DNA from 3 places in the Vibrio sp. genome. Region 2 is predicted to be linked to each of the others. Evidence: predicted binding sites of a transcription regulator. Region 2 holds the regulator's gene; each other region holds the start of a gene.

What was found. The regulator MetJ, encoded in region 2, represses methionine synthesis genes. The targets are predictions, from matches to a motif close to TTAGACNTNTANANGTCTAA.
Region 1: a site for MetJ is predicted at 1,356-1,375, ahead of metK (methionine adenosyltransferase). Genes of this name have one in related genera too.
Region 3: a site for MetJ is predicted at 4,942-4,961, ahead of metH (methionine synthase). Genes of this name have one in related genera too.

Annotation. Positions count from the first base shown of each region.
Region 1 is NZ_CFHWOM010000058.1:81-10,883, forward strand. Features, by position in the region: partial or broken gene AC4MRV_RS18675 (transketolase family protein) at 1-1,136, opposite strand, end outside; gene metK (methionine adenosyltransferase) at 1,454-2,608, shown strand; gene AC4MRV_RS18685 (DUF2189 domain-containing protein) at 2,882-3,679, shown strand; gene AC4MRV_RS18690 (SprT family zinc-dependent metalloprotease) at 3,749-4,246, shown strand; gene endA (deoxyribonuclease I) at 4,324-5,025, shown strand; gene rsmE (16S rRNA (uracil(1498)-N(3))-methyltransferase) at 5,154-5,885, shown strand; gene gshB (glutathione synthase) at 5,898-6,845, shown strand; gene AC4MRV_RS18710 (YqgE/AlgH family protein) at 6,894-7,457, shown strand; gene ruvX (Holliday junction resolvase RuvX) at 7,488-7,913, shown strand; gene AC4MRV_RS18720 (PilT/PilU family type 4a pilus ATPase) at 7,994-9,100, opposite strand; gene AC4MRV_RS18725 (type IV pilus twitching motility protein PilT) at 9,112-10,152, opposite strand; gene AC4MRV_RS18730 (YggS family pyridoxal phosphate-dependent enzyme) at 10,178-10,803, shown strand, end outside.
Region 2 is NZ_CFHWOM010000013.1:3,731-14,533, forward strand. Features, by position in the region: gene metF (methylenetetrahydrofolate reductase) at 23-913, opposite strand; gene AC4MRV_RS10030 (bifunctional aspartate kinase/homoserine dehydrogenase II) at 1,156-3,567, opposite strand; gene AC4MRV_RS10035 (O-succinylhomoserine (thiol)-lyase) at 3,567-4,733, opposite strand; gene metJ (met regulon transcriptional regulator MetJ) at 4,953-5,273, shown strand; gene AC4MRV_RS10045 (malic enzyme-like NAD(P)-binding protein) at 5,374-6,651, opposite strand; gene rpmE (50S ribosomal protein L31) at 6,908-7,126, opposite strand; gene priA (primosomal protein N') at 7,442-9,643, shown strand; gene cytR (DNA-binding transcriptional regulator CytR) at 9,995-10,803, shown strand, end outside.
Region 3 is NZ_CFHWOM010000072.1:715-11,517, forward strand. Features, by position in the region: gene AC4MRV_RS19820 (FIST signal transduction protein) at 77-1,204, shown strand; gene AC4MRV_RS19825 (diguanylate cyclase) at 1,206-2,630, shown strand; gene AC4MRV_RS19830 (DedA family protein) at 2,766-3,449, shown strand; gene AC4MRV_RS19835 (cation:proton antiporter) at 3,532-4,839, opposite strand; gene metH (methionine synthase) at 5,010-8,690, shown strand; gene mgtE (magnesium transporter) at 8,758-10,113, opposite strand; gene AC4MRV_RS19850 (HPr family phosphocarrier protein) at 10,222-10,500, opposite strand; gene rapZ (RNase adapter RapZ) at 10,505-10,803, opposite strand, start outside.

The sequences.
Region 1 (10,803 bases), on a different contig from region 2:
GCAGAGCCGCCTAGGAATTCAGGTAACATAGCACCAAACGCTTCTAGCGCATTTTGCGATGCTTTACGTGATGCGATGTTTGCAGGGTTAGCTTGAAGGTCTGCAATGATTGCGTTTGCTTTCTCTTCCCACTGTGCTGGTAGCTCACCGTTTAGGCGACGCTTAAGCTCAGCTGCTTCTGCAGGGTAAGCTGCCGCGTATGCATCAAACTTAGCATTCCAAGCTGCTTCTTTAGCGGCGCCTGCTTCTTTTGCATCCCACTCAGCGTACACGTCAGCAGGAATTTCAAATGGACCGTGCTCCCAACCAAGTTGCTTGCGAGTCGCTGCGATTTCTTCAGCGCCTAGTGGTGCACCGTGACAGTCGTGTGAACCAGACTTGTTTGGTGAACCGAAGCCGATAACTGTTTTAGTACAGATTAGCGTTGGACGAGGATCTGCTTTCGCCGCAATGATTGCTGCGTTAATTGCTTCAGAGTCGTGACCGTCTACTGCTGGAATTACGTGCCAACCGTACGCTTCAAAACGCTTAGGCGTATCGTCAGAGAACCAGCCTTCAACTTCACCATCAATAGAGATACCGTTGTCATCCCAGAAAGCGATCAGCTTACCAAGACCTAGCGTACCTGCTAGAGAACATGCTTCGTGAGAGATACCTTCCATCAGACAGCCATCACCCATGAATGCATAAGTGAAGTGGTCAACGATGTCGTGGCCTTCTTTGTTGAACTGAGCAGCAAGTGCTTTCTCAGCCATCGCCATACCAACAGCGTTAGTGATGCCTTGGCCTAGAGGACCTGTTGTCGTTTCGATACCTGGTGCGTAGCCATACTCTGGGTGACCTGGAGTCTTAGAGTGCAGTTGACGGAAGTTCTTAAGATCTTCGATTGATAGCTCGTAGCCTGCTAGGTGAAGCAGAGAGTAAATCAGCATAGAGCCGTGGCCGTTTGAAAGTACGAAACGGTCGCGGTCAGCCCACTCTGGGTTTGAAGGGTTGTGGTTTAGGTGAGAGCGCCAAAGAACTTCAGCGATGTCAGCCATACCCATAGGTGCGCCTGGGTGACCAGAGTTAGCTTGTTGTACACCATCCATGCTTAGAGCGCGGATAGCATTAGCGAGATGTTGACGAGAAGACATGTCAGCTCCTGAGTGCATTAAGCGAATCATATAAAAGTGGGCGATAATTCTCTCAAAGCGACTCTAGCTGTGCAAACGTTTTCCAAGCCAATTGCTCACAATTTTCTTACCTTTCGCTGCAAATCTATCGAAGTTACTAATAATTAGCAGATTTGAGGCAATCGTTTGGTTTTATCTAATAATAAAAAAGAGCTTGTAATTCGAGCAATCAAAACTAGAATAGACGTCTAGATGTAGATACACCTACAATTATTAGTATTATTGAATGCTGGAGAGTTTATAAACCTCCAACATTAACCAGATATAGTGGAGCTAACATGGCTAAGCACCTGTTCACTTCTGAGTCGGTATCAGAAGGTCATCCAGATAAAATTGCAGACCAAATTTCTGATGCTGTTCTTGATGCAATTCTAGAACAAGACCCAAAAGCACGTGTCGCGTGTGAAACTTACGTTAAAACCGGTATGGTCATGGTTGGTGGTGAAATCACTACTTCAGCATGGGTAGATATCGAAGAGCTAACTCGTCAAACCGTTCGTGAGATTGGCTACGTTCACTCTGACATGGGTTTTGACGCGGATTCTTGTGCCGTTCTAAACACTATCGGTAAGCAGTCACCAGATATCAACCAAGGTGTTGATAAAGCCGACCCTAAAGAGCAAGGTGCAGGGGACCAAGGCATTATGTTTGGTTACGCAACCAACGAAACAGAGATCCTAATGCCAGCACCTATCACTTACGCACACCGCTTAGTTGAAAAACAAGCAGAGGTACGTAAGAGTGGCAAACTAGACTTCCTACGTCCAGATGCAAAATCTCAAGTAACGTTCCAATACGATCAAGGTAAGATTGTAGGTATCGATGCGGTTGTTCTTTCAACTCAGCACTGTGACTCAGTATCAACTCCTGACCTACGTGAAGCAGTAATGGAAGAGATCATCAAGCCAGTACTACCTTCTGAGTGGATCAACAAAGAGACTAACTTCTTTATCAACCCAACTGGCCGTTTCGTAATTGGTGGTCCTATGGGTGACTGTGGTCTAACTGGTCGTAAAATCATCGTTGATACCTACGGCGGCGCAGCGCGTCACGGTGGCGGTGCATTCTCTGGTAAAGATCCATCGAAAGTTGACCGCTCTGCAGCATACGCTGCGCGTTACGTAGCGAAAAACATCGTTGCTGCGGGCATGGCTGATCGTTGTGAGATCCAACTTTCTTACGCAATCGGTGTTGCTGATCCAACGTCTATCATGGTTGAAACGTTTGGTACTGAAAAAGTATCGCACGACATTATCGTGGAAGCTGTTCGCCAGAACTTCGACCTACGTCCGTACGGCCTACAAGAGATGCTTAACCTACTTCAGCCTATCTACAAGAAGACAGCAGCATACGGTCACTTCGGTCGTGAAGAGTTCCCATGGGAAGCGACTGACAAAGCAGCAATTCTTGCCGACTTCGCAGGTCTTAAGTAATTAGAACATAAGACATAATCGAATTTAAAAGGGCTTTTGGGAAACCAAAAGCCCTTTTTCTTTAAGGATTAATTTGCCACTCAAAGTTGTATTTTTTTGCCATGGGGTCAATAGTTAAAAATATGTTAACGAGTAGTTTCAGCGATTGAAACCTCGTTAGCGTTAACTGATGCGCCGCTTATATTCCAGACGTCGCCAAGCCGGGCATCGAGTTTCAAACGCTAAATTTGCCAACGAATTTAGTCTACGTAGAGAATCGATCAAGGAGGATGTATGCCTCGTACGGTGAACCCACACGACTTTAAAGATAAGCAGAAAGAAGTCCCGGACTCGGAATACGCTCGTACTATTCCGTGTAATCAGCTGAGTATTTCAGCACCATTTCATTGGCTTTCTCTTGGTCTACATGACTTTGTTAGAATGCCACTCATCAGTGCTTTCTATGGCCTTTGCTTCATGGCAGCCGCTATTGGAATTGTGTTGCTGGTTCAATGGCAAGGAACGCACTTAGTTGTCATGCCTAGTCTCGTGGTTTATATGCTAATAGGGCCTTTCCTTGCTCTAGGTTTGTACGATGCTAGCTGGGAAAGAGAAAAAGGCCATAGCGCAAGTTTACTGCACTCGATGAAAGCGATAGGTCGTAACTCTACATCACAGTGGGCATTCGCAGTACTTCTTGCTGTATGTATGATTTTCTGGATGCGTATCGCTGCATTACTGCATGCACTATACCCTTCAGTACAAGGCGCACCTCTCACTGAGTTTATGCCATTCTTAGTTATCGGCTCACTAGTGGGCTTGGTATTGGCTTGTATCGTTTTCAGTATTTCCGCTTTCTCCATCCCAGTGATGATGGAACGCCGCGTCGATATGATGACAGCCGTATTCACCAGCTTTAACGCGGTTAAATCCAACATCCCTGCGATGATTGTTTGGGCGGCATTGATTTGTGGTGGTATTTTGGTTGGCTTTGCTACGTACGGTATAGGTATGCTATTTACTATGCCAATCCTTGGCTATGGTACTTGGCACGCTTACCATGAAACCATCAAGAAGAAACATCACCCTTAACAAGCTAAGCCATTTCGGTCTATGATGCGCCCCAGCCATTTGAGCTGGGGCGTTTATTTAGGAGTGGTTGTGGATTCTGAACTCAATTATCGTGCACTTAAAGTGATTGCAAACTGCATAAATCAGGCTCAAGTTGCCTTTAAACGCACATTCGCCCAGCCAAAACTTAACTACAAATTACGCGGCAAGGCTGCCGGTAAAGCCTACCTACAGCTCAATGAAATTCGTTTAAACCCAACGCTATTTGAAGAAAACCAGCAGGCTTTCCTTACTGACGTGATTCCTCATGAAGTCGCTCACCTGATTACTTACCAAGTCTATGGCCCTGTTAGGCCACACGGGAAAGAGTGGCAAGGCGTGATGGAAGCCGTATTTAACGTGCCTGCAAAAACCACCCACAGCTTTGAAGTCACTTCCGTACAAGGAAAAACCTTTGAATACCTTTGTGGCTGTACAAGCTATCCCCTTTCTATTCGCCGTCATAATAAAGTACTGCGCAACCAAGCCAGTTACCGCTGTCAAAAGTGCCATCAAACCTTGAGTTTCACTGGCAAACAACTGACTTAATAAGACAATTCTCACCAATACCAACCATAATTGCGTGTTAGACTGTAATTCATACTACTTTTCTAATACGGAATTCCATGAAAAGAATCCTATTTTTCAGTCTATTATTTGCGCTTTTCAGTCTTACTAGCCATGCAGCTCCCCCCTCTTCTTTCTCCAAAGCAAAAAAAGAAGCGGTAAAAATTTACGCCGATCACCCAACCAGTTTTTACTGTGGCTGTGATATTGAATGGCAAGGACGTAAAGGAACACCGGATTTAGAGTCGTGTGGTTACCAAGTGCGTAAACAACAAAAGCGCGCTTCTCGAATCGAATGGGAGCATGTCGTCCCAGCTTGGCAATTTGGCCACCAACGCCAATGTTGGCAAGATGGTGGGCGCAAGAACTGCTCTAAAAATGATAAGACATTTCGTATGATGGAAGCCGATCTCCACAACCTAACGCCCGCAATCGGAGAAGTAAATGGCGACCGTTCCAATTATAACTTTAGCCAATGGAACGGGATTGATGGCGTCAGCTACGGACGCTGTGAAATGCAGGTCAACTTTAAACAGCGCAAGGTCATGCCTCCGGATAGAGCAAAAGGCTCAATCGCTCGAACATACTTATATATGAGTAAAGAGTACGGCTTCAAGCTGTCTAAGCAGCAAACCAACCTTATGATGGCATGGAACAAGCAGTTCCCTGTGGATGAGTGGGAGTGTGAACGAGAGGCTCGGATCTTCAAAGTCCAAGGTAACCACAACCCATTTGTTTACCAAGCTTGCCAAGCGCTATAGCTCTCACTGCGTTATGAAATTGAGAGTTTCCAGTAATTAATTGGAAACTCTCTCTGCCCCTTGTTTTTTCGCATAAAAGCATCCATGTTAGAGGTTATCTCAAAATCTGTTGCTGGAAGTCGAAACCAATGCGAATCCCACGAATCTATCACCCAGAAGCCATTAACCAGTTAGGCTCTCTCATGCTCAGCGAAGATGCCGCAGGCCATATTGGCCGTGTATTGCGCATGAAAGAAGGCCAAGAAGTACTGCTGTTTGACGGCAGTGGGGCTGAATTCCCAGCAGAGATCGCCAGTGTTTCAAAGAAAAATGTTGAAGTGAATATTACTCAACGTGTCGAACGTAGCGCAGAATCTCCGCTTGATCTTCACCTCGGCCAAGTAATTTCTCGTGGCGATAAAATGGAATTTACTATCCAGAAATCAGTTGAGCTCGGAGTAAACACAATTACCCCACTGATTTCAGAGCGCTGCGGTGTCAAACTCGATCAAAAACGCTTCGAGAAAAAGCTCGCTCAATGGCAAAAAATCGCCATCAGCGCCTGTGAGCAATGTGGTCGCAACACGGTTCCAGAAATCCGCCCTATCATGCAACTTGAAGAGTGGTGTGGCGAGGAGTATGACGGTCTAAAACTGAATCTCCACCCTCGTGCAAAATACTCGATCAACACCCTACCTACTCCGGTAGAAAAAGTCCGTTTGTTGATTGGCCCTGAAGGTGGCTTGTCAGCAGAAGAAATCAGCATGACGGAAAACTACAAATTTGAAGAGACGCTACTCGGCCCACGTGTATTACGTACCGAAACGGCGGCTCTTACTGCAATTACAGCCCTGCAAGTTCGTTTCGGCGATCTTGGTTAAACGGAGAACAATATGATCAAATTAGGTATCGTAATGGACCCTATCTCGTCCATTAACATCAAGAAAGACTCTAGCTTTGCCATGATGCTTGAAGCGCAGCGCCGCGGCTACGAAATCCACTACATGGAAATGGATGACCTTCACCTAGACCAAGGGGTTGCGGTAGCTGACACCAAAGTGGTTGAGCTGAAAGAAGATCCAACCGGTTGGTATGAGTTCAAATCTGAGCAAACTATCGAGCTTTCAGAGCTAGATGCGGTACTGATGCGTAAAGATCCTCCGTTTGATACGGAATACATCTACGCCACTTACATCCTAGAGCGCGCTGAAGAGCAAGGCACACTGATCGTCAACAAACCACAGAGCCTACGCGATTGTAACGAAAAGCTGTTTACAGCTTGGTTCCCAGAGCTAACACCAACCACTATCGTGACGCGTAAAGCAGAGAAGATTAAGCAATTCCGTGAAAAGCATGGTGATGTAATTCTTAAGCCGCTTGATGGTATGGGTGGCGCGTCTATCTTTCGCGTAAAAGAAGGCGATCCAAACGTATCAGTGATAATTGAAACCCTGACTAACCATGGCCAGAACTATGCAATGGCGCAGACTTTTGTGCCTGACATCAGTAACGGTGACAAACGTATCTTGGTTGTGGATGGTGAGCCAATGCCATATTGCCTAGCTCGTATTCCAGCAAAAGGGGAAACACGTGGCAACCTTGCTGCTGGCGGAACTGGTGAAGCTCGACCACTAAGTGAAACAGATAAAAAGATAGCTGAGGCAGTAGCGCCTACACTTAAAGAAAAAGGGCTTATCTTTGTTGGTCTAGATGTGATTGGCGATAAGCTAACTGAGATCAACGTAACCAGCCCAACGTGTATTCGTGAAATCGAAGCTGCGTTTGATGTATCAATCACGGGCAAGCTTATGGATGCGATTGAACGCCGCATCAACAAATAATAACAATGGGGTAGCACTGCCTGCCCCTAATAATATGTTGGAGTGTCTATGAATTTAACCAACCATTTTTTAGTTGCTATGCCCGGGATGAAAGATCCCTACTTTGAGCGCAGTGTCATCTATGTGTGCGAACACAATGATGAAGGTGCCATGGGTTTAATGATTAACGCTCCAATTGACGTCACGGTCGGCAAAATGCTTAAGCAAGTTGACGTCGAATCTACTCACCCGCAATTGGTAACGGAAAGTCTCGATAAGCCAGTATTAAAAGGCGGGCCTGTGTCTAGTGATAGAGGTTTTATTCTCCATCAGCCAAAAGACAAGTACGAGTCTAGTATCCAAATGACCGATGATATTTCTGTCACCACATCTCGGGATATCCTCGGAGTACTTGGCACTGAAGCAGAACCTAATGAATACCTCGTTGCTTTGGGCTATTCAGGGTGGGAGCCTGGCCAATTGGAAAGCGAACTCTCTGACAACTCTTGGCTTACTATTGAAGCTGACCCTGAAGTCATTTTTAATACGCCAATTGCAGAGCGTTGGCAAAAGGCAGTACAAATGCTCGGTATTAATGTCGCTCAGCTATCCAGTGATATTGGCCACGCTTAGTCCGTCGTAAACAAAATAAACAGGATTCTCATGTCTAGAACCATCATGTCATTTGATTTTGGTACCAAGAGCATTGGTAGTGCTATCGGCCAAGAAATTACAGGAACGGCTTCTCCACTGCGCGCATTTAAAGCCAATGATGGGATCCCGAACTGGGATGATATCGAAAAGCTTATTAAAGAGTGGCAGCCTAACTTGCTGGTTGTTGGCCTCCCTACAGACTTGCATGGTAGAGATTTAGAAACCATCACTCCAAGAGCAAAAAAGTTTGCCAATCGACTTCATGGTCGCTTTGGCTTACCTGTTGAACTTCATGACGAGCGCTTATCAACAGCCGAGGCTCGGGCTGAACTTTTCGATATGGGTGGCTACAAAGCTCTCAGTAAAGGAAATGTTGACTGCCAATCTGCAGTCGTCATCCTAGAAAGTTGGTTTGAAGCACAATACGGTGAATAAACCTTAGATTGAATTAAAAAAGGGCCGATGCATCTACATCGACCCTTTTTTAATTTGCAGCAGAATAGCTCACACTCTAGCTAATCCATATCAATCTTCACATTACTAAGAGAACCACCAGCAAAGTTATCTCCGCGCTTAGTTTTTAGCATGATGCGTAAGTCATTGGCTGAATCCGCACTGTGCAAGGCATCTTCTTCATTAATTTTACCGTCAACAACAAGCTGATATAGCGCTTGATCAAACGTCTGCATACCAATTTCTTGAGATTTGGCCATGGTAGATTTGAGCTCGTGTAAATCCCCACGTCGGATCAAGTCAGATATTCGTGGGCTGTTGAGCAGAATTTCAAACACACCATGACGTCCTTGGCCATTCTTATCACGAATCAGTTGCTGACCAATAACACCGCGCAAATTCATTGATAAATCAAACAAGAACTGTTCTTTTTGCTCCTTAGGAACTAAATGCAAAATTCGCTCAAGAGCTTGGTTGGCGTTATTCGCATGTAATGTAGCCATGCACAAATGACCAGTTTCGGCGAAAGTCATCGCGTATTCCATCGTTTCGCGTGAACGAATTTCGCCGATCAAAATCATATCAGGCGCTTGTCGAAGCGAGTTTTTAAGCGCTACTTCATAGCTTTCAGTATCTAACCCAACTTCTCGCTGAGTAACAATACAACGCTGATGCTCGTGAACAAACTCAATCGGGTCTTCCACCGTTAAGATATGGCCTGTTCGATGACTATTTCGATACCCCGTCATCGCGGCCATAGTTGTAGATTTACCAGACCCTGTAGCTCCGACTACCAACACCAACCCACGTTTAGCTATCGAGAGGTCTTGCAAAATTTCAGGCAAACGTAAGTCTTCAAAGCTCGGTATAGTGGTTTCGATGCGACGAATTACCGCACCAGGTAACTCGCGTTGATAAAACGCTGACACCCGATAACGACCAAAATCGCGAACGATGGCAAAATTCGCCTCTTTCGTCGAATCAAACTCTCGCTGCCTATCTTGATCCATCATGCTATTAAGTAATGCCTCAACATCATTCAACATGAGTTTCTCGCCATGTGCACGCAGTTCGCCATCAACGCGATAAAGCACAGGAGCCCCGACCGTGATGTAAAGGTCTGATGATTTCTGGTTGTTCATTCCCTGAAGGTAAGTATTGATATCCATATTCTCACCTATCAGAACATGCTATTGGATTCTGTTTCGATTTTCTTCGCCACTTCTTCAGGATCAACCTGACCTTGGGCAATAAGCTGCTTGGCGTTTTGCTCCATAGTTTGCATGCCGTGCGCCGCCCCAGTTTGTATCACGGAATACATTTGCGCGACCTTGTCTTCACGAATCAAGTTACGGATAGCAGGTGTGGCCATCATAATTTCATGACAGGCAGTTCTCCCCCCACCAATACGCTTAAGCAGCTTCTGGGCGATCACCGCGCGCAACGACTCTGATAACATCGAGCGAACCATGTCTTTGTCGCTGCCTGGGAACACATCAATAATACGGTCAATGGTTTTTGCCGCGCTACTGGTGTGCAATGTGCCAAATACCAAATGACCCGTTTCAGCAGCCGTAAGTGCCAAACTTATCGTTTCTTGATCGCGTAATTCACCAACCAAAATAACGTCTGGATCTTCGCGTAGGGCGCTGCGCAGAGCATTTTTGAAACTGTGAGTATCTCGGTGCACTTCGCGCTGATTGATCAAACATTTATTATTGGTGTGAACAAACTCTATCGGGTCTTCGATGGTCAAAATATGCTTGTTTTGATTGCGATTGATATGATCAACCATCGCAGCCAATGTCGTTGATTTACCGGATCCTGTTGGCCCCGTTACCAATACCAATCCCTTCTCCATATTCGCTATCTTTTCAAATATTTGCGGAGCTTCTAATTGCTCTAGTGTAGGGATCTCTGTTGGAATGGTTCGAAATACCGCTGAGCAGCCGCGAGACTGATTAAATGCATTGACACGGAATCGCCCAACGTTAGGCAACTCGAAAGAAAAGTCGACTTCGAGACGCTCCTCAAATTCACTTCGCTGAGAATCGTTCATGATCTCAAAAACCAAACGATGCACATCCGAATGGCTAAAAGCAGGCACACCAAGCTTTCTTACTTCGCCATCTATCCGTACCATTGGTGAAACTCCGGCAGAAAGATGTAGATCTGATGCATTATGCTTTACACTAAAATCCAGTAATTCAGCGATATCCATTTATTTTCCTTAAGTAAAATCTGCTATGAACAGTATTCAACAAAATATTGAACAGATCACCTCACAGATTGAGAGTGCACAACAAAAGTGTGGACGACCTCGAGAGTCAGTGCAACTTCTGGCGGTAAGTAAAACTAAACCTGTAGAGGCAATTCTCGAAGCCGCTCAAGCGGGCCAAGTTGCCTTTGGTGAAAACTACGTACAAGAAGGCGCCGATAAAGTAGCACACTTTTCCGAACACCATCCAGAACTGGGCCTAGAATGGCATTTCATTGGTCCAATCCAATCAAATAAGTCTCGCCATGTTGCTGAGAACTTTGCTTGGGTACATACAGTTGATAGAGCTAAAATCGCTCAACGCCTGAACGATCAACGCCCAGATGACGCGACACCACTACAAGTTCTTATGCAAGTGAATACCAGTGGTGAGGCATCTAAATCTGGGTTAAACGAAAATGAAATCTTTGAGCTTGCGGAGTTGATTTCTTCACTTCCAAACCTCACTTTAAGAGGGTTAATGTCAATTCCAGCTAATGTGTCGGACTACGCTTCACAACTGTCGGCATTCACTCAATTGGCAGACTTAAAAGATAAGCTTGCGCAGCGTTTTCCTGATGAGCAACTCGACACTTTATCCATGGGGATGAGTGG
Region 2 (10,803 bases):
CTTTTTGCATTTCTTAACATCATTAAATACTTGGTCTAACACCTAGCGTATGGCATAAAGCGTAAGTCATCTCTGCGCGGTTAAGTGTGTAGAAGTGGAAGTCTTTTACGCCTTCACGACTCAGTACTCGAATCATGTCGATCGCTTGGCTTGCACCTACCAATTGACGTGTCGTTGGGTCGTCATCTAAGCCTTCAAACTGCTTTGCCATCCAGCTTGGTACTTTTACATTGTTCTGCGCAGCAAAGCGTGATGCCTGCTTAAAGTTTGAGACTGGAAGAATACCAGGAACGATTTCAACATCGATACCTGCTGCAACACAACGGTCGCGGAATCGTAAGTAGCTCTCTACATCAAAGAAGAACTGGGTAATGGCGCGGTTTGCGCCAGCATCTACTTTACGTTTAAGGTTTAACAAATCAGCTTGAGCGCTTTTCGCTTCAGGATGTACTTCAGGAAATGCAGCAACGGAGATGTCGAAATCATGGCGATCTTTTAGCAGAGTCACTAGATCCGATGCATACATATCTGGTTTACCTCCACCTGGAGGAATATCACCACGAAGAGCCACAATGCTTTGAATACCATTGTTCCAGTAGTCGTCAGCGATCTGGATCAGTTCTTCACGGCTAGCATCAATACAAGTCAAGTGAGGCGCTGCGATCAGTCCTGTTTCAGCTTTGATCTCTTTGATGATTGAGTGGGTGCGGTCTCGCTCACCTGAATTTGCCCCATAGGTTACAGAGACAAACTTAGGCTTAAGTGTTTTTAGGCGATGTACAGAGTTCCAAAGTGTCTCTTCCATTTTTTCACTGCTCGGTGGAAAAAATTCAAATGACACATTAATGTTGTCAGAAAGTTCAGCGATATTTTGATTTAAGGCGTCGATATGACCTGCGTGTGTGTATCCCATCTTACTCTCTCCCTGTGGTAACTCTGCCCACTAAACTGCAAATCCTTGAATTGACGTTTAGACGTCTATATGTCCACAGAATGTATTGAATACGATTTAATGTCAACAGTGTAATTATGAATTTTATTCAAGTTGATCATGAGTGATATTGAAGTTCACTTTACTGGAGTGTTCTGTCTATGATTTTAGACAGAGTTTGCGAGTCAGGATAAAAAAGGGCTGCAAAAAGCAGCCCTAGATGTTTAGAGGAAGCTAGAAAGTAAATTGAGATCCGATTGAATTGCACCTGAAGTGACTTCTCGTCCAGCTCCTGGTCCACGGATAACGAGTGGGTTGTCCTTGTACCACTTGCTCTCAATCGCGAATATGTTGTCGCAAGGTAGTAAATTCGCTAGCGCATGTTCCTTATTCAGAGCTTCAACGCCGACACTCGCTTGGCCATCTTTCTCTAAACGGGCTACATAGCGTAGGACTTTGTCTTCGCGCTGCGCTTTTTCTAAGCGCTCAGCAAGAAGCTGACTTAACAACTGACTCTTATCTAAAAAGTCATCTAGCGACAGGTCAGCTAACTCTGATGGCACTAAACTTTCTACTTTTACGGCTTCTGGTTCAATGTCTAGCCCAGCTTCACGGGCTAGGATTACTAGTTTTCGCATCACGTCTGAACCATCAAGGTCATTGCGAGGATCTGGCTCAGTGAGGCCCTGTTGCCAAGCTAGATCGACTAACTCGGCAAAAGGGACTGAACCATCGTATTGTTGAAATAGCCATGAGAGCGTACCTGAGAAGATTCCAGATAATGCTTGAATATCATCACCACTTTCACGTAAATCACGCACTGTGTGGTTGATAGGCAGCCCAGCGCCCACGGTGGCGTTGTATAGCCAGTGACGATTAATTTTGGCGAAAGCATTTTGGACTTGATGGTAATAATCACTCGAAGCGGAGCCCGCTACTTTATTGGCAGAGATAAGGTGCATGCCTTGTTCCGCAATGTTCAAGTATTGGCCAGCTAACTCTTTACTTGCCGTCACATCCAACACCACGACATCATCGTATCCTTGGATAGCTCCTAACTTGTCAATCCACTCACCAGACTGGTACTCGATGGCTTCTTCGTCAAAATGCTCGCTCACTGAAGATGCATCGATGCCCTGAGGATTGAACCAATAAGTTTGACTATCGATAACCGCTACTAACTCAAAACTCATACCACGGCGTTTTTCTAGATCGGCTTTTTGCTCTGCAAAGAGAGTTAACCAACTCGATCCAATATTGCCTTTACCACACAATGCGATGCCGACACGTTTCTGAGCTTGGAATAACTGGCTATGAATGGCTTTGACCAATTGGGTAGTGTCAGCTTTACGCAGTATCGCCACTAAACTCAATCCAGATTGAGATTCAGAGATAAATTCAACGGGAGATGATTTGAGCTTTTGATAGAAACCGTAGCAGTGATTAGCATTTTTCGTTACACCAGCGCCGACCGCCGCTACGAGAGAGTAGCCTTCTTTTAGTTTAATTTCGGCTTCAATTGCTGCGTCTTGCAGATATTCTAGCGCACCACCGGCAATTTCAGCCGTGTAAGCTAAGCGAAGCGTATTTTGGTCATCTTGTACTTCATAGGTTAAAGGTTCGAGCTGAGCGCGTTTTAAGCTAGATAGTACTTCTTTCTCAAGTCTTGCGAAGTCGTGACCTGCAGAGAAGTTAAGTTGGATTAGCAGCACTTCGTTGAGTGATGAAATGATCTTTGCTCCACGACCAGATGCCAATACGCGTTCGATTCGAGTAGAGCCAGATTCGGGTTCGTAGCTGCAGCGTAGATGCAAATCCATGGTGCTTTGAGCAACTGGCTGTAGAGTCCGGCTATGCAAAACTGGTGCGGCAAGACGAGCCAGTTCGCTCGCTTCATCAAGCCTGAGGAGTGGTAGTAAGCAGGCATCGCTAACAATACGAGGATCTGCACTGTATACACCCGCTACATCACTCCAAATGGTTACTTGTTTGACTTCCGCTAAAGCACCGATGACCGTTGCTGAATAGTCTGAGCCATTCCGACCCAGTAACACGGTTTGCCCTTGTTCATCTTGTGCCATAAACCCGGTAATCACCACTCGATGATGGGCATGTTGAGCTAGTACTTCTTTGACGAGCGGATAAGATGCTCCGCGATCAACTTCTGGCTGAGTACCGATTTCTGCTCGAAGGAAAGCTCGCGCATCTTGAGCAACGGCTTGAAGGTTATTCTGGTTGAGGAGAGCAGCCAATAGACGTGACGACCATACCTCACCATGACCAAGCACAGAGGCCTTTTCTGCTTCAGTCAACGGTGCCGTAAGCTCACCCAAAGTAGAAAATTCGTCGTTTAGCTTGGCAAGTAATGTTTGTTGTTCTTCTATAGAGATCAGCTCTTCGATAAGAGTAGTTTGAAATTGGCGTAGGCTTTGCAACACTTCATGTGCTAAGCGACCATCTTTATTGAGTGACTCTAGAAACTCTATTAAGCGGTTAGTGGTCTTCCCTGCGGCTGAGACGACAATCAAGTCTTCACTGGCAGAGTACTCTTTTAAGATATTAACTACGCGGCGATAACATTCCGGGTCGGCTAAGCTACTACCACCGAATTTATGCAGTTGGCGAGAAATAGTCATTAGCATGCCCCCTTAGTTTCAGCGAACGCCTTATCAAGGTCTGCAATTAGATCGTCGGCGTCTTCTAGGCCTACAGAAAGACGCAATAGCTGATGGGTAACCCCAGCTTCTGCCAGCGCTTCTTCTCCCATTGCTCTATGAGTCATCGATGCCGGGTGACAAATCAAACTCTCGACACCGCCTAAAGATTCTGCCAGTGAGAAAAGCTCAAGCTGGCCAACGAAGAATTTTAGTTGTTCAAAGCTGCCGGCAAATTCAAAGCTGAGCATTGAGCCAAAGCCTGATTGCTGTTTCTTGGCAATTTCATGCCCTGGGTGTTCAGGGAGGCTTGGGTGGTAGATGGTGCCAACTAAGTCTTGTGTTTTGAGGTACTCAAGGATCTGCGCCGAGCTTTCTTCGTGTACTTTCATTCGAGCACCCAGAGTGCGAATACCGCGTAAAGTCATGTAGCTATCGAATGGAGTACCTGTTGCGCCGATACAGTTGCCCCACCAAGCTAAATCTTCGGCATGCTGCTCGGTTTTAGTGATTACCACGCCACCTATCACGTCGGAATGACCATTGATGTACTTAGTTGTTGAGTGAATAACGAAGTCAGCGCCTAGCTCAAGAGGTTTTTGGAACACAGGTGTCAAAAAGGTATTGTCTACACCGACTAGTGCGCCGACCTGTTTTGCTTTGTCACATACATTTGCGATATCGACGACGCGAACCAAGGGGTTGGATGGTGTTTCAAGTAAAATCAGCTTTGGCTTAAGAGCAATGGCTGCATCGAGTGCTTTCTCGTCGGATTGATCGACAAATTGCACTTTGAAATCGCCTTTTTGTGAGCGTGTATTAAATAGACGATACGTACCGCCGTAACAGTCATGAGGTGCAATGATGAGATCGTCAGGGCCCAGGAATGCTGACACCCACAGGTTAAGCGCAGAGGTCCCGCAATTCGTTACCACAGCGCCCTTTCCGGACTCTAGTTCATACAGCGCCGTTTCGAGCAAGCCGCGGTTTGGGTTTCCCGAACGAGTGTAGTCATACTGAGGTACTTCGCCAAATGCAGGAAATCCATAGTTGGTCGAGAGGTAAATAGGTGGCACAACGGCGTGGTGTTGAGTGTCAGATTCAATACCAGTACGTACGGCGATGGTGGCTGGCTTACGGGCGCTCATAAGTGTTTCCTTTCGAACAGTGATGACAACTTGTAGGGAATACGTTATACCTGTTGGATGTTAGATATATGTTATTCCATCTCCATATCTCATCACTTTACTTCTCATTTTTTGAGACGTCAACACTTCTAGACGTCTATATGTCTTTGCTTGTGGCTATAAATACCGCTAAAATTGCGCTTTACTCAATTAAACACAAAGAATTATTAAAGGTGCGCAATGGCAGACTGGAATGGCGAATACATTAGCCCATACGCTGAGCATGGAAAGAAAAGCGAACAAGTAAAGAAGATTACTGTTTCTATTCCATTGAAAGTATTAAAGGTATTAACCGATGAGCGCACGCGTCGTCAGATTAATAACCTGCGCCATGCAACAAATAGCGAGCTATTGTGTGAAGCATTTTTGCATGCCTACACTGGGCAACCACTGCCAACTGATGAAGATTTAAGAAAAGATCGCCCTGACGACATTCCAGCAGAAGTTAAAAAATTGATGGAAGAGATGGGAATCGAATACGAAGCGTTTGACGAAGAATAACAAAAACAATAAAGCACCTAGTTTTCGCTGAGAGCCGATCATCGTTATAAAAAAACCGCTGTGTAGTAACAGCGGTTTTTTATTGGTTCTAATCTAGCGACTAGGCTTCCATGTAGTTTTCTGGCATTTCGATGCGCGCAACGCCAGAGTCTACAGCGGCTTGTGCTACCGCTTTGGCTACACGAGGTAGTAAGCGAGAGTCCATTGGTTTTGGAATGATGTAGCCAGGACCAAACTCCAAATGATCAACGCCTGCTGCCTTTAATACTTCTGCTGGTACGTCTTCTTTTGCAAGTTGGCGAATAGCATCAACGGCTGCCAGCTTCATTTCATCGTTGATTTCGCTTGCTCGGACATCCAGTGCGCCGCGGAAAATGAATGGGAAGCAGAGTACGTTGTTTACTTGGTTCGGGTAGTCGCTGCGACCTGTACCCATAATAAGATCATCACGAACTTCATGGGCTAGTTCTGGTTTAATCTCTGGATCAGGGTTTGAACACGCAAACACAACTGGTTTGTCAGCCATCAGTTTTAGCGCTTCTGCTGGCAGTAGATTCGGACCAGATACGCCTAGGAACAGATCTGCACCTTCAATTACATCTTCCAAAGTACGCTTGTCAGTATTGTTAGCAAACAGTTGCTTGTATTCATTTAAGTCATCGCGGCGAGTATGAATGACACCCTTGCGATCAAGCATGTAGATCTTTTCACGCATGGCACCACACTTGATCAGTAGCTCCATACAAGCGACGGCTGCAGCACCTGCACCTAAACAAACGATCGTTGCATCTTCTAGCTTTTTGCCTTGCAGCTCGATCGCATTAAGCATACCAGCAGCAGTAACAATCGCTGTGCCGTGTTGGTCATCGTGGAAAACTGGCACATCACAACGTTCGATAAGTTGTTTTTCAATTTCAAAACAGTCAGGAGCTTTGATGTCTTCTAAGTTGATACCGCCAAAGGTGTCGGCAATGTTGGCGACGGTATCAACAAATTCTTCAATTGTGCGATGTTTCACTTCAATATCAATCGAGTCTAGACCAGCAAAGCGTTTGAATAGAAGCGATTTACCTTCCATTACAGGCTTTGAGGCTAGTGGACCTAAGTTACCAAGACCAAGAATTGCTGTGCCGTTAGAAATCACCGCAACCATGTTACCTTTAGAGGTGTATTTATAAACATTATCAGGGTTTTGCGCGATTTCACGAACAGGTTCCGCTACGCCTGGGCTGTAGGCTAGGGCAAGGTCATTAGCTGTTTCTGCAGGTTTTGTTAGTTCGACAGAAATTTTACCTGCAGTTGGGTATGCATGGTAATCCAGAGCTTGCTGACGGAATTGCTCTTCAGGGGATAATTCTTGGTGATTGTCGTCTGACATAGGTGTAGGTACTCGTTAATAATAATTGGAAAGGGGAAATCCATTCTAGAGTAACTAAGTCAAGCTGCAAAGGTCAGAATGCGACCCATGACGACAAAAAGTGGCAAATGACTGGAGATAAGACCAGATGAATAGAGATATCGCTAGAAAAACTCTGTTTTATTAAAACAATACGCTAGGGCGAGCGCTGAGGGATATACTGCAGGCAACAAAAAAGGACGCCTTGGCGTCCTTTTTAGATTCGGCTAAGCAGAAATTACTTCTTGCTTGATAGAGCACCGAAACGCTTGTTAAAGCGATCAACACGACCGCCTGTATCTACGATACGTTGCTTACCAGTGTAGAATGGGTGACATTTGTCACATACGTCTAGGTGGATTGACTCTTTAGCTAGAGTTGAGTTGAACTCAAAAGAGTTGCCACAAGAACAAGTTGCTTTAACAGCTTTGTATTCTGGGTGGATACCAGCTTTCATGGGATAACCTCAATATATGGGCCGTGTCGCCATCCGATTCTATGCCGGACACCACACGTAGTTTAAAAAATAGTATTTAGGGATACCGCTACCATCAGGCGAGCCATATCTCTAAGGCGCGATATAGTAATGAATCCATGTCTCTGAATCAACCAGTTTGCAGAGAAAATTGCTACTTTTTTAGCCTAACTTAGTCGAGTGAGTTATTGAGCGCATGGAACAGGCATTTTCGAGGGAGAAATTCGTTTCCTTCCTACTTATCACCTTTTCCCTTACACTGTTTTGGTCTCTATCTACACATTCTCAATGGCTTATATGCGACCAACGATTGCGCGAGTAGCGTTACCTGTTCCACTGGACAAACAGTTTGATTACCAGATTCCATCACACTTGTTTCCCATCATCGGTGGACGAGTATCAGTCCCTTTTGGTCGTCAGACACTGGTTGGTGTCGTGACTGCTATGGTCAATGAATCTGAATTTAGCCTTGATAAGCTCAAACCGATTAAGCAAGTGCTTGATAGTCAGCCTGTATGGCCAGAAACGCTTTATTCTTTGCTCCATTGGTGTAGTCAGTTTTATCAGTATCCTTTGGGCGATACTCTGTTGAACGCGATGCCGAGTGCATTAAGGAAAGGAAAACCAGCGGATTTTGCGGCGCTGGTGGAATGGCAGTTGACGACGGCTGGCCGTAATCAATTGATGCAAAGCTTTGGGCGAGCGGTTCAGCAAGCAAAAGCAATGCATATGCTAGAAGCGGGTCCTGTACCTCACCAAGAGTTCGTTGACCAAGAAATCAGTTCGAGTGTCTTGAAAACCCTGCATGACAAAGGGTGGATAGAGTCGATAGAGAGAAAGCCTGTCATCCGAGATTGGAGCCATGAAGTTGAAGCCCAAGTCGAGAAACCGAAACTCAACACCGAGCAAGCAGTAGCTATTGCGACGGTTAATAGTACTCAGGAATTTGGGTGCTTTTTGTTGGAAGGGGTGACTGGCTCGGGTAAAACGGAAGTGTATCTTAACTTGATAAAACCCGTTCTTGAGAAAGGAAGGCAGGCGCTAGTTCTGGTCCCTGAAATTGGATTAACGCCACAGACTATCAATCGATTCAAAAAACGCTTTAATGTACCTGTCGAAGTGATTCATTCGGGCTTAAATGATACGGAAAGACTTAATGCTTGGCTCTCTGCTCGAGACAATGCGGCTGGTATCGTGATTGGTACGCGATCGGCATTACTAACACCTTTCCACGATCTGGGCATTATTATCGTGGACGAGGAGCATGATTCTTCTTATAAGCAGCAAGATAGTTTGCGTTATCACGCTCGTGATGTGGCGGTGATGCGTGCTAACAAAGAGCAAATTCCTATTATCCTTGGCTCAGCTACTCCAGCATTAGAAACACTTCATAATGCCTTGGTCGGTAAATATCATCATTTAGTCTTATCTAAGCGAGCCGGAAATGCGACCCCAACAACCAATAAAGTCTTGGATATTAAAGGACTCTACCTTGAGAGTGGTCTTTCGGCTCCCCTAATTGCCGAAATGCGCAAGCACTTACAGGCAGGGAATCAAGTTATGCTGTTTCTCAATCGCCGCGGTTTCTCGCCAGCATTAATGTGTCATGAGTGCGGATGGATTGCCGAATGTAAGCGTTGTGACGCCTATTATACCTATCATCAGTACAACAATGAGATTCGTTGCCATCATTGTGGTTCTCAGCAACCGATTATTCACCAATGCCAAGGATGTGGTTCGACCCATTTAGTCACGGTTGGTGTCGGAACCGAACAGCTTGAAACCCAACTGTCGCAACTGTTTCCAGATTACAAAGCCATTCGTATCGACAGAGACAGTACTCGCCGAAAGGGCAGCTTAGAAGCCGCACTTTCGTCAATTCGAAACGGTGAGTATCAGATTCTGATTGGAACCCAAATGCTAGCTAAAGGACACCATTTCCCTGACGTGACCTTAGTTGGTTTGTTAGATGTCGATGGCTCTTTATATAGCAGCGATTTTCGAGCTTCTGAACGTCTGGCTCAACTCTTTATTCAGGTTGCCGGCCGTGCAGGCCGAGCGAGTAAGCCTGGTGAGGTGGTCTTGCAAACCCATCATCCTGATCATAGCTTATTGCAGGCTTTGTTAACCAAGAGCTATCGTCACTTTGCTGATACGGCGCTTGAAGAGCGTAAGTTGGCGATGTTACCTCCTTATTCTTTCTTAACCTTGTTCCGAGCTGAGGCAAACAGCAGTGAACAGGTAGAAGAGTTTTTGCGCCAAGTTCGGCATACATTAGAAGCGCACCCTCTATTTGACGACTACTGCCAAGTTCTTGGACCGACACCTGCACCTTTGGCGAAGCGTGCGGGCAAATATCGTTGGCATTTGTTGTTGCAAACCCAGCATCGTTCCACAATGCAAAAGTTGCTGTCGAGTGCTAAACCAGCAATCCAGCTGTTGCCTAGCGCTAAAAAAGTACGCTGGACACTGGATATTGAGCCTCAGGATCTGAGCTAGTGATTCATCGGTCACATCACTGAGAGTTATTGAAGTGCAATGAATTAGTTGTCGCAAGATTAATGAGTTGCATGTTTTTCATTTATTTGTGATTCAGATCTGGTTTGGGCTGCCCGTTTTGTTAAATCTCCCGTAACTTTGTGTTGTGAAATGAATAAACTAGACGAAGTATTGCTTAACTCTGCACGTTAAATAACGGCAGGTTAAACGTTTGCTTTGTGCAAATGAACGATAAGAATGAGTTGTAGCTCATCATCGACACACACAGTCACAAGAAATATGTGTGTGATTCAGCAAGGTTTAGGTGGCACCGCGCTACCAATGTTGGAAATTGAAGAGGGTAAAAATTTTATGGCGACAATGAAGGATGTTGCCCAGCTAGCAGGAGTTTCGACAGCAACGGTTTCCCGCGCGTTGATGAACCCAGAAAAAGTGTCTTCAGCAACAAGAAAGAGAGTTGAAGATGCCGTGCTAGAAGCTGGATATTCACCAAACTCTTTGGCGCGTAACTTGCGTCGCAATGAGTCAAAAACCATCATTGCTATCATTCCTGATATCTGTGATCCCTATTATACCGAGATCATTCGTGGCATCGAAGATGCAGCAATGGAGCATGGCTACATTGTTTTGCTGGGTGACAGCGGTCAGCAGAAAAAGCGTGAGAGCTCATTTGTAAATCTAGTCTTTACTAAGCAAGCTGATGGAATGCTGCTGCTTGGCACTGATCTTCCATTCGATGTAAGTAAGCCTGAACAGAAAAATCTACCACCGATGGTGATGGCTTGTGAGTTTGCTCCAGAGCTTGAATTACCTACGGTACACATCGATAACCTCACTTCTGCGTTTGAAGCGGTTAACTACCTGACTCAGATGGGGCACAAGCGAGTTGCTCAGATCTCAGGTCCAGAGTCTGCGGTGCTTTGTCAGTTCCGTCATCAGGGTTATCAACAAGCGCTGCGTCGAGCAGGTATTACGATGAATCCAAATTATTGCACCAATGGTGACTTCACTTTTGAAGCGGGTGCTAAAGCGATTCGACAGCTGCTATCACTCTCAGATGCCCCCACTGCCGTTTTTTGTCATAACGACGCGATGGCTATCGGTGCGATTCAAGAAGCGAAGAAATTGGGTTTACGAGTCCCTCAAGACCTATCAGTGGT
Region 3 (10,803 bases), on a different contig from region 2:
ACTTGCTCCTAACAAGAATTCTAAGTGGAAAGATAAGTAAAAAGAGCTAACTTTAGTTTATAGACTGGAGGTCAATATGAAGACAGAGCAGCTTGTATGGAATGGCAAAGATTCGTTGGATCTCTCGTCAGTTTCAATCGTCGATTCCCATGATACGTTGTTGATGATCTATGGTTCACTCAATGAAGATATATCATCATTGCTGAAACAGCATTTTCCCAAGGCACATATGATGGGTTGCTCGACTTCTGGAGAGATAAGCAATGTTGGGGTGATAGATAATTCGCTCGTAATTACCTTTATCCAGTTTGAGAAAACTTCGATTAGAAAATCTGCACGATATCTATCTGATTATCAAGGAGCATGCAAAGCGCTAGGCTGTACATTAGCTAGCGACTTGTTGTCTGAAGATTTACGGCACATATTTGTTCTGAGTGACGGCCTTCAGGTAGACGGAACATATCTTGTAGATGGGTTTAAAAGTGTATTACCCGATCATATTAAAGTGACCGGAGGCTTAGCAGGAGACTGCGTTAATTTTTCAGAAACTCAAGTTTATACCGAGAACGTTAAGAGCTCAGGGCTGGTCGCAGCGATTGGCTTATACGGTGATAGCTTGGAGGTTAGCTATGGTTCACGTGGTGGGTGGTGCTCGTTTGGGATTGAGCGCAAGGTAACGCGCTCTGAGGGGAACGTGCTTTTTGAGCTGGATGATCAAAATGCGCTCGAGGTCTATCACAGCTATCTAGGGGACTTAACTGAAGAGCTTCCCTCTAGTGGGTTGCGCTTTCCGTTAGAGATATCAGATCCAGATAAAGACACTAAACTTGTTAGAACTTTATTAGCTACGGATGACGATACTGGCTCGATTACCTTTGCAGGGCATATTCCCACAGGAGTATCAGCCAAACTTATGCGTGCTAATGTTGATTCTTTGATAGATGGAGCACAAGATGCCGCAAAAGTTTGTCGGGATTTTATTCAGGCCTCCCCTCAAATTGCCATATTAATCAGTTGCGTGGGTAGAAAGCTATTACTTAAGCAGTTGGCTGATGATGAAGTAGATGCAGTTCGTGAAGAGTTAGGAGAGCAAACAATGCTATGTGGTTTCTATTCTTATGGCGAGATTGCTCCTTTAGATCATCAGCACAATTCTGAGTTACACAATCAGACAATGACCATTACCGCATTCTCGGAAAAGTAGTATGCACAGGTTACTTCAACGCCAACTCAAGCGCATTTACCCAGATGGAGTACCTGAAGAGCCGGAGTTAGAAAAATTAATTCAATTGGTTGATGACGGTTATCAAAGCTTTGAGGAACAATTAGCAATTACAGAGCGTTCATTAGATATTAGTTGCAATGAGCTCAACCAAAGGAACAACACACTCAACCAAATCTTAGACTCGCTGCCAGATATGAGCCTGTGGGTGGACACTCAAGGTAATGTTAAAGATATTCGAAGTGGTAACTTTGAACCCCCCTTGTTAACTTCTGAAGCTAATTTCTCGAAGATATTTGAATTAGAGATAGTCAGAAGCTCTCCTGAATTACAGACTTTTATCCGAGATTATCAAATTAGCGGTAACAAGACTGCAGATCTAAATATTCAGTGCGCAGGTACAGATTACATAATGCGGGTGCGATTAACGAATATCACTCCCAATAGTTGGCTGTTAGTTTTCCGCGACATATACCTAAGGAAAAAGCTTGAAGAGTTACAAGCTCAAAGGTTAGAACATTCCAAAAGAGCAGCAAAACAATTACAAGAGTTAGTTAACGCGGCTCCTATTGGGATTATTATCTGTAATCCTCAGCTGGAAATCATCATGTTGAATGAGTTTAGTTGCCAGCTACTTAATCGGGCTAAAGTAGAGGTTGTTCACCGACACCCTAGTGAGTTTATTGCTTCACAGAGCCATAAGCTTTTTCGCTCTAGATTATGTCAGACACTATCACAAAGCGAAGGTGTCGCAACGGCCTCCTGTGATTTAATGCTATTGCTACCAGATGGACGTTTTAGACAAGTAGAGTTTGCTTTTAGCAAGCTGTCCTTTGATGATAACCCAATCATCATTATGTCGATTACTGATATCGATGAAAGAAAGAGCATCGAAAACAAACTTCGTAAACTTGCTGCTACCGATGCCCTAACTGGTGCGTTTAATCGTCGAAGCTTTCAAGAGCAGACGGAAAGGGCGATCAGCACCTGCGAACGTTGGCGGGTGCCTATAACAATTATTTTGCTTGATATAGACCACTTTAAACAAGTCAATGACCAATACGGTCATGCCGCAGGAGATGAGGTCCTGATTGCGTTGGTAAAGCATATTCAACAGTCTACTCGCAATATGGATGTTTTAGGTCGATTAGGTGGGGAAGAGTTTGCGCTTGTATTACCAAGTACTGATAGTGAGCTGGGGTTTGAAATCGCAGAGCGACTAAGGCGTGAAGTAGAGGCAATGGAGATCGTAAGTGGTGAGGATACGCTCAAAATCACAGTCAGTCTGGGGATGACAACCTTGCCTTACGAGCAACTTTCCACGCCGATAGAAGAAGCTTTAGCTCGTGTTGATGGATACCTTTATATTGCAAAAGACAGCGGAAGGAACTGCATCATCCAGAAATGATTTAGAGCTGATAAGCATGTTCTCCTTCCCCCTTTGTGTTTAATCAATCCTGACGATAGCAAATTGCGTTTGAGCTTCAATTAGAACGGAGCTACAACAGAATCTACCGTACCTCAACGTAGTAAGGGTGTTTCTATGTTGGACTCTATTACCTCTGTCCTCTTCGCACTGTGGAGCCAAGATTTCTCGGTACTGCAGACTCCAGGTAGTGCTGTTTTTATTTACGTTATTGTTGCCGCCCTTATTTTTCTTGAAAGTGGCTTTATCCCAGCAGCTCCTTTCCCCTGCGATAGTGTGGTCGTGTTATCTGGCACATTGGCGGCGGTGGGCGTTTTGGATCCCGTTATGATCCTACTAATTATTGGGTTTTGTGCGGCAATGGGAAGTTGGGCGGCATACTTGCAAGGAAAATGGTTAAATCGTTTACCTAAAGTTCAAGGCTGGGTGAAGGCTGTTCCGAGTAAGCGCTTAGCACAAGTTGATATGTTATTAACTAAGCATGGGTTGGTGGCTTTATTTAGTGCTCGCTTTATTCCAGTTGTTCGCTCACTGCTGCCGTTAATGATGGGGATGAGAGCGCAGCAGGTAAAAAGGTTTCACTATTTCTCGTGGTTAAGCGCGATTTTATGGACGCTGTTACTCTGTTCATTTGGCATGTTGCTTCCGATTCTCCCTGAGACAATCAGCAGATATATTACAGCTGGGCTTATGGCCGCACCTGTAATTACTTTGTGCCTAGCAATATTGAGTATTACTGTGATGAAGTTACGGAGAGTGTTGGTTAAGCCATTGCCAAGTAGTTCTGCAAAAGAGCTTTAGAATCTGTGCGCTTATTGAGCGTAATGATACGGAAAAGGCAGCCTTAATGGGCTGCCTTTCAGTATTATAAGTTTAGGGTACGTTACTCTTTTGTAGCTGCCATTGCATCCTCGTCCATGTCTTTCTGAGCACGCTTTGCCTTTTCAATCATAGGTGTAATGGTTGAGCCTTGAACCAGAATGGAGAACACGACCACAGAGTAGGTCATGACCAACACAATCTCTTTCACATCAATTAGCTTATCTTGGATCACCCAGATGCCTGATGGAATGGAGAGTGCCATTGCTAACGCCAAACCGCCGCGCAGCCCACCCCAGGTTAGGATTTTAACTGACCACGGGTTGTAGTTTCGGTAACGTTTAAAGCCAATGTAAGACAGAAAAACGCTTAGGTAACGGGCAGAGAGTACCAGTGGTACAGAGAACGCCATTAATATCCAGTCTTCTTTGTGGAACTCGAACAATAGCATCGACATACCAATCAGTAGGAAGAGTACGCCGTTAAGGAACTCATCAACTAATTCCCAGAAGTGATCAAGGTGATCTTCACTCTCTTTGGAGAAACCGATAAAGCGAGTCCAGTTACCAATCATAATGCCAGAAACGACCATAGCGAGTGGACCTGAAACATGCAGTACTTCAGCAAATGCGTAACCCGCAGTTGGCACACCAATCGTAAGTAGCAATTCCATAGAATGATCATCTGTAGCACTGATGAGATAGTGGAAGAGTAACCCAAGCGCAAAGCCATAAGCGATACCGCCGATAGCCTCTTGGATAAACAACATGGTTACACTGCCCACTGTTGGTGCTTCGGTACCGAAGGCTATGGTATACAGAGTGACAAAAATCACTAAACCGAAGCCATCATTGAACAGAGATTCCCCTTCAATTTGGGTTGAAATACGCTTCGGCGCATCGAGTTTTTTGACGATAGCCAATACTGCGATTGGGTCGGTAGGAGATATAAGTGCGCCGAACAATAAGCAGTAGACCAAATTAAATTGGATCCCGATGAGTTGGCAGAATCCATATAACGCAAAACCAATAAAGAAGGTAGAGAACAAGGTTGCCCCTAAGGCCAGTACGGTAATTTCCCATTTCTGATCTTTTAAGTTGGGCAGTTTGATACCTAATCCACCGGCAAACAGTAAGAAGCCAAGGATCCCCTTAAGCAAAAAATCTTCGAAGTTAATGCTCGACATTGTCTTCGAAGCAATTTCTGTCAGGTGGAACCAATCGTTTTGACCTGCGATCAGAATGATTAACGATAGGATCATTGATCCCGCAGTTATAGCGATGGTGGTTTGCATTTTACCTATCTTGCTGTTTATGAAAGCAATCATCATTGCTGCAGCAGATAGGAAACACAGAGTGTAATAGACCGACATGTGATTCTCTGTATGTAACAAATTGTGAATGAGGATTTTGTTCCTAGCGTGCTTAAATAGCAAACACTTTTTTGTCATGGAATGGTGATGATTTTTGTTGTTTTAGACGTCTAGACTCCTTTAATAACTGTGATAGGATGGAAGAATAATTAAAGGAATGAGGCTGTACTGTGGGAAGTAATGTAAGGCAACAGATTGAAGCTCAATTAAAGCAACGTATCTTATTGATTGATGGTGGTATGGGCACCATGATCCAAGATTACAAACTTGAAGAGCATGATTATCGTGGTGAGCGTTTTGCTGATTGGCATTGCGATTTGAAAGGGAATAATGACCTTTTAGTACTGTCTCAACCAAAGCTGATTAAAGATATCCATCTTGAGTATCTAGAAGCCGGCGCAGATATTCTTGAAACCAACACATTTAACGCGACCACTATCGCGATGGCTGACTATGATATGGAAAGCCTCAGTGAAGAGATTAACTTTGCGGCAGCTAAGTTAGCTCGTGAAGCTGCAGATGAGTGGACGGCGAAAACACCAGATAAGCCTCGTTACGTTGCAGGCGTTCTTGGTCCTACTAACCGTACTTGTTCTATCTCGCCTGATGTAAACGATCCTGGCTATCGTAACGTCAGCTTTGATGAGCTTGTGACAGCTTATTCTGAATCAACCCGAGCACTGATCAAAGGTGGCTCCGACCTTATTCTTATCGAGACTATCTTCGATACACTTAACGCTAAGGCGTGTGCCTTTGCCGTTGATTCGGTATTTGAAGAGTTAGGCATTGCTCTTCCTGTGATGATTTCAGGTACCATCACTGATGCTTCGGGTCGCACATTATCAGGTCAAACGACCGAAGCATTTTACAATTCACTTCGTCACGTAAATCCAATTTCATTTGGTCTTAACTGTGCTCTTGGCCCAGATGAGCTTCGTCCTTATGTCGAAGAACTCTCCCGTATTTCTGAATCGTTTGTTTCTGCGCACCCGAATGCTGGTTTACCGAATGCATTTGGCGAATATGACTTATCTCCAGAAGATATGGCTGTGCACGTTAAAGAGTGGGCTCAGAGCGGATTCTTAAACCTGATTGGTGGTTGTTGTGGTACGACGCCAGAACATATTCGCCAAATGGCAAATGCGGTTGAAGGGGTTAAGCCCCGTGACCTTCCAGAGTTGATTACTGCTTGTCGTTTATCTGGTTTAGAGCCACTAACCATCGAAAAAGAAACGCTATTTATTAACGTTGGTGAGCGTACTAACGTGACCGGTTCTGCCCGCTTTAAGCGTTTGATTAAAGAAGAGCTTTACGACGAAGCGCTAGAAGTTGCTCGTCAGCAAGTGGAAAACGGCGCTCAGATCATCGATATCAACATGGATGAAGGCATGCTGGATGCGGAAGCGTGTATGGTGCGCTTCCTCAATCTATGTGCATCAGAGCCAGAGATTTCGAAAGTTCCAATCATGGTCGACTCTTCTAAATGGGAAGTTATCGAAGCTGGCCTCAAATGTATTCAAGGCAAAGGCATCGTTAACTCCATCTCGTTAAAAGAGGGTAAAGAGAAGTTTGTCGAACAAGCGAAATTGATCCGCCGTTATGGTGCTGCAGTTATCGTGATGGCATTTGACGAAGTCGGTCAGGCCGAAACGCGTGAACGTAAGTTAGAAATCTGTACCAACGCTTATCGAATCTTAGTTGATGAAGTGGGCTTCCCGCCGGAAGACATTATTTTTGACCCGAATATCTTTGCCGTCGCGACGGGTATTGAAGAACACAACAACTACGCTGTGGATTTCATTGAAGCGGTTGCAGACATTAAACGCGATTTACCACATGCGATGATTTCAGGTGGTGTCTCGAACGTTTCGTTCTCATTCCGAGGCAATAACTACGTCCGTGAAGCGATTCACGCGGTGTTCTTATACCACTGCTTCAAGAACGGCATGGACATGGGCATTGTTAACGCAGGTCAGCTTGAAATTTACGACAACGTGCCAGATAAGCTACGAGAGGCGGTGGAAGACGTGGTTCTTAACCGTCGTGATGATGCGACTGAGCGACTGCTTGATATTGCTGCGGAATATGCAGGTAAAGGTGTCGGTAAAGAAGAGGATGCTTCTGCACTTGAGTGGCGCACATGGCCAGTTGAGAAGCGTCTTGAACACGCTTTAGTGAAAGGTATTACCGAATTTATCGTAGAAGATACCGAAGAAGCTCGCGTCAATGCTGCCAAACCGCTAGAGGTGATTGAAGGGCCTCTAATGGATGGCATGAACGTGGTGGGTGACCTGTTTGGTGAAGGTAAGATGTTCTTACCACAGGTAGTGAAATCAGCGCGCGTAATGAAACAGGCGGTTGCTCACCTAGAACCATTCATAAACAAAGAGAAACAGGCAGGCTCCTCGAACGGTAAAATTCTACTCGCGACAGTAAAAGGTGATGTGCACGATATTGGTAAAAATATTGTTGGCGTGGTTCTGCAATGTAACAACTACGAGATCATCGACCTTGGCGTGATGGTGCCATGTGAAAAGATCCTGAAAGTTGCTAAAGAAGAGAACGTTGACATCATTGGTCTATCTGGCTTGATTACCCCATCTCTGGATGAAATGGTGCATGTTGCTAAAGAGATGGAGCGTCTTGAGTTTGATCTGCCACTACTGATTGGTGGTGCAACGACCTCGAAAGCGCATACTGCGGTAAAAATTGAGCAGAACTACAGTAAGCCTGTTGTTTATGTAAACAATGCATCGCGTGCAGTAGGTGTGTGTACTTCTCTGTTATCTGATGAACTTCGCCCGGCATTTGTTGAAAAGCTCGATGCGGATTATGAACGTGTCCGTGATCAGCATAACCGTAAAAAGCCTCGAACTAAGCCAGTAACACTAGAGCAAGCGCGAGCCAACAAGGTTGATATTGATTGGGGCAACTACACTCCGCCAGTGCCAGCTAAGCCGGGTGTACATGTGTTTGATGATTTTGATATCGCGACACTACGTAACTACATTGACTGGACGCCTTTCTTCATGACTTGGTCGCTGGTGGGTAAATATCCAAAGATCTTTGAACATGAAGAAGTAGGCGAAGAAGCCAAGCGTCTATTTAAAGATGCTAATGAGCTACTAGACCGTGTTGAGAAAGAGGGCTTGATGCAAGCTCGAGGTATGTGTGCACTGTTCCCAGCGGCAAGCATTGGCGACGATATTGAAGTTTACACGGATGAGTCGCGTACTGAAGTGGCTAAAGTGCTATGTAACTTACGTCAGCAAACTGAAAAGCCGAAAGGGTTCAATTACTGTCTGTCTGATTACATTGCGCCGAAAGATTCGGGTAAGAAAGACTGGATTGGTGCCTTTGCCGTGACGGGTGGTATTAATGAGCGTGAACTTGCGGATGAATATAAAGCTCAAGGTGATGACTACAACGCGATTATGATTCAGGCAGTTGCCGATCGTTTAGCTGAAGCATTTGCTGAATACTTACATGAGCGGGTTCGTAAAGAAATTTGGGGTTATGCCGCTGATGAGAACTTGTCGAACGAAGAACTGATTAGAGAGAAATACCAAGGCATTCGACCAGCACCAGGCTACCCAGCTTGTCCTGAACATACCGAAAAAGGGCCACTTTGGGAGCTAATGAAGGTGGAAGAGACGATTGGTATGACACTTACGTCAAGCTATGCAATGTATCCAGGTGCATCTGTATCGGGTTGGTATTTCTCGCACCCTGATTCACGTTACTTCGCGATCGCTCAGATCCAGCAGGATCAAGTGGAAAGTTACGCTGATCGTAAAGGTTGGGATATGCTTGAGGCCGAGAAGTGGTTAGGGCCAAACATTAATGGCTAGAGCGAAGGCTAGATAAAATAAAAGCGCAGTTATTACGACTGCGCTTTTTTGTATCAGCTTATTGGCGTTAGATTAGAATGGTTGCTAAACCTAAGAACACCGATAGACCAATCACATCGGTCACTGTGGTTAGCGCCATACCACCTGCAAGAGCAGGGTCGATATTCATCTTCTTTAACAGAATCGGGATGGTTACCCCAGCGATGCCTGCCACGAGTAGGTTAGTGAGCATAGCCGCGGAGATAATCCCACCTAGCATCCAATTACCTTTCCAAGCTACAACAATACCGCCAATGATCAAGGCCCACATGATGCCGTTGAGTAAGCCGATGGCTGCTTCTTTCATCAGTAGTTCGCGTTTGTTGGAGTCACCGATATGACCCAGTGCCAAACCGCGAATCACAAGTGCAACGGTTTGGTTACCTGCAACACCACCCATGGAAGGAACAATGGTCATCAATACCGCGATTGCCGCCATTTGATCTAAGGTGGCTTCAAACATATTGGATACAGAAGCAGCTGCCAATGCTGCAAGTACGTTAGCGCCTAACCAGACACTACGTTTACGTGCAGATTTAACCACAGGTGCGAAGGTATCTTCGTCATCATCCATACCCGCCATACTCATCATCGAGTGCTCGGCATCTTCACGGATAACATCAACCACATCATCGATGGTGATACGACCGACAAGATGCTGGTTTTCATCAATAACAGGTGCAGAAACCCAATTTCGACGCTCAAATAGGCTAGCAATGTCTGAGTCACTCATCGTCACGTCGATTGCTTCATCAGCGTCTTCCATCACATCAATGATTTTGACGTCTGGTTGAGTGGTGATCAGAGTCGTGATTGGCAATTCACCAATTAACCGGCTCTCTTCATCAATCACGTACAAAGCATCTGTCGCTTCTGGGAGCTCGCCTTTCATACGCAAATAACGTAATACAACATCAACATCGACATCACCACGAATGGTGATAACGTCGGTGTTCATTAAGCTACCAGCAGAATCTTCCGGGTATGAAAGTGCGGTTTCAACCAATAGGCGCTCTGCGGCGTCCATTTGTGATAGAACTTCTCGAGAAACGTCGTCAGGCAGGCTACGGAGTACGTAGGCGACATCATCCGTCTCCATACCTTCTGTAGCTTCTGCAAGTGTCTCTGGTGCCATTTTAGACACTAGATCATCTTTGACATCCTCGTTTAGCTCATCGAGGATCTCACCATAGTCTTCTGGATCGGTTAACTGCCAAAGAACTTCACGGCTTTTTCGTGGGGAGGCTTCTAATAGATGGGCAATGTCTTCTGGCTCCATGTCCTGCAATTGGCGACGGACATGAACAAAACGGCCATTTTCTAGAGCTTCTGTGACTTCTTGGAGGGCTTGGTGAGCTTGGTCAAATTCAATTTGCTCTGCCATTGATTCCCCCTGACTCTATTTTTCTACAATGCTGTGAATAGTAACTTAATTTTAGAATGGATTTAATAAGTTAATGTGAAGGAAGAGAAATTTGTCAAAGGAGGGAAGTTAATCTTCTTCTTCAAATTTATCTTCGATGAGGTGGCAGACGGCTTCTAGTGCAGGGTGTGCATCTGCGCCTTCTGCACTAATGGTCACATGCTCACCCTGGGCTGATTCCAGCATTAATAAGCCCATTACGCTATCAGCGGTGGCTTCTTTGCCTTCATGGTTTTGAATGGTCAGTACAGAATCAAATGATTGAGCAAGCTCCACAAGCTTTACAGCAGCACGAGCATGAAGGCCTAGACGATTTTGAATTAGGACGGTTCTACTCTGTTGCTGCATAGTGTTATTCCTTGTGGTTTTGCTCTAATGATGCGTGACGAATTTGTACTTGATGGCCCATCTGTGCGAAGTATTCGCCAATTTGTTGGGTGAGATAAACGGAGCGATGTTTTCCGCCAGTACATCCAATGGCTACCGTGAGATAGCTACGATTGTTCTTCTCTAGTAGAGGTAGCCAATGTTCAATGAATTTTTGAACCTGTTGTTTCAGTTCAATGACTTCAGCGTGGCTTTCCAAAAAGGATTTGATTGGTGCATCGAGCCCGGTCAGTGGACGTAAATCAGGCTCCCAGTGAGGGTTGG